DNA from 2 places in the Arthrobacter sp. 179 genome. Region 2 is predicted to be linked to the other one. Evidence: predicted binding sites of a transcription regulator. Region 2 holds the regulator's gene; the other holds the start of a gene.

Region 1 (4,418 bases), on a different contig from region 2:
GCAGCAAGCCGATGGGCTTCCCCGAGGAGAGCTTATAGGCGAAGGAGGAGGTCAGCAGGAACGCGGAGATCAGCAGGAAGACGTCCACGCCGCCGGAGACCCGGCCCAACCAGACGTGATAGGTGACCACCATGAGCACCGCGAAGGCGCGCAGCCCCTGGACCTCGGGGCGGTAATGCGGTTTGACCGGGATCGGTCCGGCCGGGGCTGCCTCCGGGGTCCGCGCCGCCGACGGGGTGGCGGTGCCGCCCGGGCCACGGGGAGGCTCGGACATGGCTGGTCCCCTTCCTGTGGCTGGTAGCTGGCATCCAACGGGGCCCTTCCCGGCCCAACGTCAGCCATTTTAGCAGCCCGTCGTTACCGAACCGTTACTACTCATGCGGACCCGGTCAAAACCCCGCATCCCCGGCACGGAGCGGCCCGGGCGCTTAACGTGAATGACCCTCCCACCGCACCACGGCGCGGGGAGAGGGTCATTCGTCCTACGACAACCTAGTGCTGATGGGCGTCGCTGTCTTCGTCTTCCTGCTTCTCGGCGACCAGGGTCTCGGTCGTGAGCACCAGGGCGGCGATCGAAGCGGCGTTCTGCAGTGCCGAGCGTGTGACCTTCACCGGGTCGATGACACCGGCGGCCAGCAGGTCCTCGTACTGACCCGTCTTGGCGTTGAAGCCGGAGTTCACTGCGGACTCGGAGACATGGTTCGCCACGACGTAGCCATCGAAGCCGGCGTTCTGGGCGATCCAGCGCAACGGCTGGACCAGCGCACGGCGGACGATGCCCACCGCGGCGGCGGCATCACCTTCGAGGGCGGCCACGTTCTGGTCGGTGTCGAGCACGGAGAGCGCATCGACCAGGGCGGTACCGCCACCGGCGACAATGCCCTCCTGGATCGCGGCACGCGTGGCGGAGACGGCGTCTTCGATGCGGTGCTTGCGTTCCTTGAGCTCGACCTCGGTAGCAGCGCCGACACGGATCACGCCGATGCCGCCGGAGAGCTTGGCCAGGCGTTCCTGGAGCTTTTCCTTGTCCCACTCGGAATCGGTGCGTCCGATTTCAGCCTTGAGCTGCGCCACCCGATCATCGACATCCGCGGTGTCTCCGTAGCCATCGACGATCGTGGTGTTGTCCTTGGTGACCGTGATGCGGCGGGCGGAACCGAGAACCTCGGTGCCGACCTGGTCCAGCTTCAGGCCGAGGTCCTGGGAGACGACCTGGGCACCGGTGAGGATCGCGATGTCCTGCATCATGGCCTTGCGGCGATCGCCGAAGCCCGGAGCCTTGATGGCCACGACGCCCAGCGTGCCACGCAGCTTGTTGACCACCAGCGTGGACAGGGCTTCGCCCTCGACGTCCTCGGCAATGATGAACAGCGGCTTATTGGCCTGCAGAACCTTCTCCAGCAGCGGCAGGAAGTCCTGCACGGCAGAGATCTTGCCGGAGTGGATCAGGATCATGGCGTCCTCGAGGACGGCCTCCTGACGCTCCGGGTCGGTCACGAAGTGCGGGGACAGGTAGCCCTTGTCGAACTGCATGCCCTCGGTGATGCTCATCTCGGTCGAGGTCGTGTTCGATTCCTCGATCGTGATGACACCCTCGGCGCCGACCGTGCCGAACGCCTTGGCCAGCAGTTCGCCGATCTCGTCGTCCTGGGCGGAGATCGCGGCCACGTTGGCCACGTCCTCGCCTTCGACGGGACGGGCGTTCTCTGCCAGACGGGCGGTCACGGCCTGGACCGCGGCCTCGATGCCACGCTTGATCTCGCCCGGCGCCGCGCCGGCAGCGACGTTGCGCAGGCCTTCCTTGACCAGGGCCTGGGCGAGCACGGTGGCGGTGGTGGTTCCGTCGCCGGCGACGTCGTTGGTCTTGGTGGCGACCTCCTTGGCGAGCTGGGCCCCGAGATCCTCATAGGAATCGTCGAGCTCGATCTCGCGGGCGATGGTCACCCCGTCGTTGGTGATCGTGGGGGCTCCCCACTTCTTGTCCAGGACCACGTTGCGACCGCGCGGGCCGATCGTGACCTTGACGGTATCGGCCAGCTTGTTGATGCCGGCCTCGAGCGCCTTGCGGGCGTCGTCGTTGAATGAAAGCTGCTTTGCCATGTTTGCTACTCCTTGCTCACCGCGCGAAGCCCCGGCCGCTGGGGCCGGGGCTTCACGCTCGGGAACTACTTGACGACGATGGCCAGAACGTCGCGGGCGGAGAGGACCAGGTACTCGGCGCCGCCGACCTTGACCTCGGTGCCGCCGTACTTCGAGTAGATGACGACGTCGCCCTCGGCGACATCGACGGGAACGCGGTTGCCGTTGTCGTCAACGCGTCCCGGGCCCACTGCCACGACCTTGCCCTCCTGGGGCTTTTCCTTGGCGGTGTCAGGGATGACCAGGCCGGAAGCCGTGGTCTGTTCCGCCTCGAGCGGCTGAACAACGATGCGATCCTCGAGAGGCTTGATGGAGACCGACATGCGGATCTCTCCTTTGCGTGAGTTACCAATGGTTACGGGGCCGTTGGGGTGTACCAACCGTCGTCGCGGTGCCAGCTGGCAAGTACCTCAGGCTTTAGCACCCGATGACTTCGAGTGCTAATACAGACTCTATGAGGTCGCTGGCACTCGGTCAAGGCGAGTGCCAAATCGTGCGACGGCGGCAGGCCTTCCATCGGGTGGGACGGTGCCGGTCTAGTCTTCGCGGCGGATCACGGTCGGGCGTTCGCCATCGGTATTCTCCAGGGGCGGCCCCTCGCTTCCCCCGGGCTGGTATCGGGGATCGACGCCGAGGCGACGATACAGGGCACCGCCAGGACGCATGTCCCGTGAGTACTGGTCCTCCCCTGCCCGTATTTTCCTGCGGGTTTCCTTGATCCAGGCGGGAAGCATGAACGAGGGCAACCAGAACATCGCGATGATGCCTATCCCCAAGGAGGGGAACAGCGTGAAAAAGATGGCTAATATGAGTAGCGGTGACCCATTGTCCAGCACCAGCGGCGAGACGCTCACCAGGGTGAACGCCACCCCGAGATATAGGGATGCCAGTCCCGGCCAGCCCGGGAACAGACCGCCTTTGAGTAGCAGCCACGCCTGGTATCGGCCACGATAGGCCTGGATTCCGGCGATCAGGTTGACCAGCCCGAACGCTGCTGCCACCCACGGCGACCATTCTTCAGCTGACATCGTCCACTTCCTCGTCGTTCTCTGTTTCTCCGGACGCAGCGTACCGCAGCACAATCCGGAGTTCGCCGCCCCCGGACCTTGAGGAAGCTAGTGAAGTTGAAGAGCCAACCCGATCTCCTGGCTCATGGTTTTCCAGACATGTGCCGAAGGCGTTGCCTGGACCTTCATGGTCCCTTCCGGGGAGCGGCCAATCGCAAAGTGTCCGGCACCCCCGGCATTAAGCCACGCCCGTTCCATGTCCAGATCCGGCATCCGAAAGCGCCACACGAACCAAGGTTCGGCCCATGCTCTCTCCAAAGCGCGATCCGCTCCCGCAGGCGGGGCCCCGGAACCCTCAACCCGGTTTTCAAAGGCCCCCATGGGAACCTGGTCCACGGTTCCCAGCACGCTCCACGCGGGCCCCAGGCCGGCCCAGGCAGCGATGGCACCGGGCAGGCTGCCCTCACGAATCACGTCCAGGCGTACGGCCCCCGACGGGACGGCGCTTTCCGTCTCACCGAGCACCAGTTGTGCGTGTGAGGGCCGCGAGGCCACCAGCACCCCTCCTCCCCCTGCCCAAGCATCAAGCTGGGTGGTTTGGGTACCGTACTGGCCTTCGATGACAAACCGTCGTCGGGCCGAATTTAGGGGAACCGACAACAGCTCGAAGGCACGGGTGAAGGTGCCGTCAGGCTCCATGAGTCCTACGGCCACTAGTTCGGCACATTCCCCGGCAGCGGCCATCACCTGCATCTTCCCCAGCCGACGCTGCCCGGCATGGTCCATGACCAGACGGAAGGCCGCATCAGTCAACACGGGGCCTGCCGGTCGATACGGCTGGATCCGGCAGACCCGGTCCACGGCTTCGGCACGGATTCCTGAGGTTTCTTGGAGGTACGAGTCCAGCGGCGGTTCACGCAGGGGTTCGGGCATCGACCCATCGGCTACTGCGTCATCGATGATCGCCCCGGCAAGGATCTCGGCGAACAGCGGAGCAATGTCCTCCTGTTGTTCCATGGTGTAGTGGGCTGCGATTTCCACGGCGTTTGCCCCGGCGAAAAACAACCAGCGGTCAACCAGTACCGTGTGTTCGTCGGTGGAGAACGTGAATAATTGTCCACGCGCAGGCCGATCAGCCACCTCCCCGCGGTCGTGTGCGATGCAATGGGAGCCGGGCACCCCACCCAGCATGCCGGCGAGCGACTGTGCGCCCAGTGCCGGAAGAGAACCGGATGTCGGATGGCTGCGCACCACGATGTTCGGCCGGAACGT
Region 2 (4,418 bases):
TGCAGACGGCGCGGGTACCCGTCCCGTCGAGCAGATCGATCTGCTCTCCGGGACGGACCCTTTTGACCGTCACCGCGTGGTGGCCTTCGGGCCCGTCGAGGTCGACGGCGTCGCCGGGGGCCGCCGTGGCGGGCAGCCCCTCATCGAGCAGGAACGCCTGGTTGCTCATCAGGCGCGGTGGCCCAACTTATCGCGTAGCCGTGAAAAGACCCCGCCCCGTTCGGCCAACCGGCCCTCGGCGAATTCCTCGTCACGCAGGGTGGCCAGACGTTCGAGCAGCTCACGCTGTTCGTCGTCGATCTTCGTGGGGGTCTCCACCTGCAGGTGGACGACCAGATCGCCGCGGCTGCCCCCGCGCAGCCGGGGGACGCCCAGCTGGGAGAGCTTGACCGTATCGGCCGACTGGGTGCCCGGCTCGATCAGGATGTCCTGCTCGCCGTCGAAGGTCTCCAACTTCATGTCGGTGCCCAGGGCCGCCGCCGTCATCGGGATGCGCAACGTGGCATGGAGATCGTTGCCTTCGCGTTCGAAGACCGCATGGCGTTTGACGTTGATCTCCACGTACAGGTCGCCCGACGGTCCGCCGCCGGGCCCCGCTTCGCCCTGGCTGTCCAGGTGGATGCGGGTGCCGGTGGCCACGCCCGCGGGGATCTTCAGCTGCTTGGACACCCGCTCACGCACTCGGCCCTGGCCCATGCATTCGTTACAGGGGCTGGGCAGCGTGGTGCCGAAGCCACGGCAGGCGCTGCAGGTTTCGATGGTCATCATGTTGCCCAGGAAGGAGCGGACCGGACGCTGCACCTGGCCCTGCCCCTGGCAGATGGTGCAGGTCTCCGGCGAGGTCCCCGGCTGGCAGCAGGTGCCTTGGCAGACGCCACAGGTGACCGCGGTTTCGATGTCGAGGGTGTAGACGGTCCCCTGGACCGCGTCCTTGAGATCGATGCTGGCGGTCACCAGCGCATCCCGTCCACGCTGGGTCCGCGAGGCGGGACCCTGGGCCGCTCCCCCGCCGAAGAACTGTTCGAAGATGTCCCCGAAGCCGCCGAAGCCGCCACCGCCACCTCCGCCGCCGGCGGTGCCGTTCTCATTGCCCGTCGCATCATAGATCTCACGCTTCTGCGGGTCCGACAGGACCTCGTAGGCGTGGGTGACGGATTTGAACCTATCCGAGACATCCTCGCCCGGGTTCACGTCCGGGTGGAGCTTGCGGGCGAGCTTCCGGTAGGACTTCTTGATTTCCTCGGCGGAGGCGTCGCGCGCGACGCCGAGGGTTTCGTAGTGGCTGCTCACAGTGTGTGCTGTGTCCTTTCCGACAATCTGTACATGCTTATTCCCCGGGCCCTGGTCCGTCAGCCGGCCAGGATGCGGGAAAGATAACGGGCGACCGCTCGTACGGCCGCCATGCTGGTGGGGTAGTCCATGCGGGTGGGACCCAGGACCCCGACCTTGGCCGCGGCACCGGGGCCGTAGCCGGTGGCCACGACCGAGGTCTCGGCCAGGCCGCCGTAGGGGTTCTCCCGTCCGATCTGCACGGCGATGCCCCGGGCGTCCTGTTCCAACTCGGAGAACAACCGCAACAGGACCACTTGTTCCTCGAGGGCTTCGAGCACCGGGGTGATCGTCAACGGGAAGTCCCCGGTGGAACGCGCCAGGTTGGCGGTCCCTGCCATGATGATCCTCTCGATCACCGAGTTGTCCCCCAACGAAGCCAGGGCCTGGGCCAGGATCCGTCCGGAATCGCGCAGGGATGGAACCATTTTCTCACAGGCGGCCAGGGCCAGATCACCGATGCTCTGCATCCGCTGGCCCGAGGTGGCTGCCAGGAACGTGGCCTTGAGGTCGGCCAATGATTCATCGCTGGTCTCCGGAGGGACCAGGACCACCCGTTGGTCGACCTTGCCGGTGTTGGTGATCAGGATCGTGAGGACCTGACCGGACCCCAGACCCACCAACTCTATGTGGCGGACCGTGGCATCGCTAAACTGCGGCACCTGGAGCACGGCGACCTGGTTGGTCAGCTGGGACAGGAGCCGGACCGTGCGTTCCAGGACTTCGTCCAGGTCGTTGGTCCCCTCCAGCATGCGGTGGATGGCCCGGCTTTCCGCGGTGGAGAGGGGGCGGACGGCGTCGATCTGGTCCACGAAGTAGCGGTAGCCCTGTTCGGTCGGGATCCGCCCCGAGGAGGTGTGCGGGGCGATGATCAGTCCCTCTTCCTCCAGGGCCGACATGTCGTTGCGGATGGTGGCCGCCGACACGCCCAACCGGTGCCGTTCAACCAGGGCCTTGGAGCCGACCGGTTCCCGGGAATGGACATAGTCCTCGACGATCGCCCGCAGGACCTCGAGGCGCCGTGGTACTGACATTCGATCCTCCTGTGGGTCTCGCGGTGGATGGACGGATTGCGGCCTCGTGGCTTAGCACTCGACACGCCTAAGTGCTAAGTCTAATACGAATGACCGCTTGTTAGCATGGTGGCCGCGCGCATCGGCGCCGGCGGCCCGCTCCTCGCGACCGCCCGACCCAGTGAAAGGCCGTGTCAGCATTGGATATCCACCAGTGGGGAGCCCAGAATCTATCGGCACCGAAAGCCCGCCAGCTGCGCCGGGTGCCCGCCGCCCTGGGCCTGTTGCTCGAAGACGTGCAATCCGGCTGGGTCGGTGAAGTCGTGCGGATCGAACGTTCCGGGGGCCTGCGTCTGGTCGTCCTGGAGGATCGTCGGGGCAAGACCCGGTCCTTCCCCACGGGCTTCGGTTTCCTGATCGAAGGCGAGCCGGTCGAGGTCATCGAACCACAGGCCGTGGCGGCCGCCCCCGGGGCCGGAGGCGGCCGGAGCGCCTCCGGTTCGGTGAAGGTCTCCAACCTCAAGGCCCGTACCGCATTGGCCAGCCGGATCTGGGTCGAGGGCAAGCACGACGCCGAACTGGTCGAAAAGGTCTGGGGCCACGACCTGCGGGTGGAAGGGATCGTCGTCGAACCCCTGCATGGTGTCGATGACCTGGCGGGGGCGATCGCCGAGTTCTCCCCGGGGCCCGAGCGCAAGCTGGGGATCCTGGTGGACCACCTGGTCTCCGGGACCAAGGAGGAGAAGATCGCCGCCGAGGCCATGCGGGTTCCGGGGGCCCGGTCCAATGTCCTGATCGTCGGGCACCCCTATGTCGATGTCTGGCAGGCAATCCGCCCGCAGGTGCTGGGCATCACCGCATGGCCGGTCATCCCGCGGGGAACCGATTGGAAGACAGGTATCCTCAAGGGTCTGGGGTGGGCCCATGCCAGCCAAGCCGATGTGGCCCTGGGATGGCGGCGGCTATTGGGCCAGGTGAACAGTTTCACCGACCTGGAACCGAGCCTGCTCGGGCGGGTCGAAGAGGTCATTGACTTCCTGACCACCGGCCGAAACTGACCTCTCGGCGCGCCGTACGTCCCGCGAAGGGGTACCGGAGGCCCCCGGGGGCGATAAACTAGGCAAAATCGTGTTGGACGGGAGGAACGACTTGGTGATGAACGGATCAGGCAAGAAGCCCGGCGAAGGCTCGGCCGACGCCGGACGCTTCGAGGGTTCGTCATCGGCTCCCCTGCCGCTGACACCTTCGGAAGATCGCCAGTGGGCGACGATTGCGCACTTCGGGGGCATCCTGGGATGCATCCCGTCGGGGATCATCTACCTCGTCTATCGGGACCGCGGGGCCTTCACCGCCCAGGAATCCAAGGAGGCGCTGAACTTCACGCTTCCGTTGACGGTGCTGGCCCTGATCTCCAACCTGCTCATGTTCATCCCGGTGGTCGGTGGGGTCTTCGCCATCATCGCCGTCGCGCTGTGGACCTATATCACCGTCAGCGGCGTGGTCGCCGGGATCGAGGTCAACCGCGGTCGTCCCTACCGCTACCCCTTCAACCTCAGACTCATCGATTAGCACTCGCCCCGGTACGGAGTTCGGGCGGGCCCGGGAACCTGGTTCCCGGGCCCGCTTCCGTTCGGGGCAGGGCCCCTAGAAGTCCAGGAGCCGACGCACGATGGCGTCGGCCAGCAGACGGCCATTCAAGGTGGGGATGATCCGGCCGCCCACGGCGGCCGAGCCCTCGATGAGTCCGTCGGAAATCAGCCCGGCCACGGCGTGGCGTCCCGAGGCAGGCAGCTCCGCGACCGGAAGACCGTCGACGATCCGGGTCAGCAGCATCGTCCGCTCGAGCAGACGCGCCTGCTCATCGGGGCTTTCGCGTCCGGCCGCCGGGGAAGTCCCGGCGTCGATGCGCTGCTGGTAGGCCGCAGGATGCTTGACGTTCCACCAGCGCAGACCTCCGACATGAGAATGCGCTCCGGGTCCGGCGCCCCACCAGTCGGCACCCTTCCAGTAGGCCATGTTGTGGCGGCACCGGGTTGCTTCGCTCCGGCTCCAGTTGCTGACCTCATACCAGGAGAA

What was found. The regulator HrcA, encoded in region 2, represses chaperone genes, less so after heat shock. The targets are predictions, from matches to a motif close to TTNGCACTCGNNNNNNNCGAGTGCNAA.
Region 1: groES (co-chaperone GroES) is a predicted target of HrcA. The motif match lies at 2,603-2,629, and genes of this name have one in related genera.

Annotation. Positions count from the first base shown of each region.
Region 1 covers NZ_JBQSYU010000002.1:23,280-27,697, reverse strand. The annotation lists gene ACT3UE_RS01795 (acyltransferase family protein) at 1-274, opposite strand, end outside; gene groL (chaperonin GroEL) at 493-2,100, opposite strand; gene groES (co-chaperone GroES) at 2,166-2,462, opposite strand; gene ACT3UE_RS01780 (hypothetical protein) at 2,676-3,167, opposite strand; gene ACT3UE_RS01775 (hypothetical protein) at 3,255-4,418, opposite strand, start outside.
Region 2 covers NZ_JBQSYU010000018.1:15,494-19,911, forward strand. The annotation lists gene ACT3UE_RS11370 (16S rRNA (uracil(1498)-N(3))-methyltransferase) at 1-169, opposite strand, end outside; gene dnaJ (molecular chaperone DnaJ) at 169-1,290, opposite strand; gene hrcA (heat-inducible transcriptional repressor HrcA) at 1,350-2,363, opposite strand; gene ACT3UE_RS11385 (DUF3097 family protein) at 2,543-3,400, shown strand; gene ACT3UE_RS11390 (DUF4870 domain-containing protein) at 3,498-3,911, shown strand; gene hemW (radical SAM family heme chaperone HemW) at 3,987-4,418, opposite strand, start outside.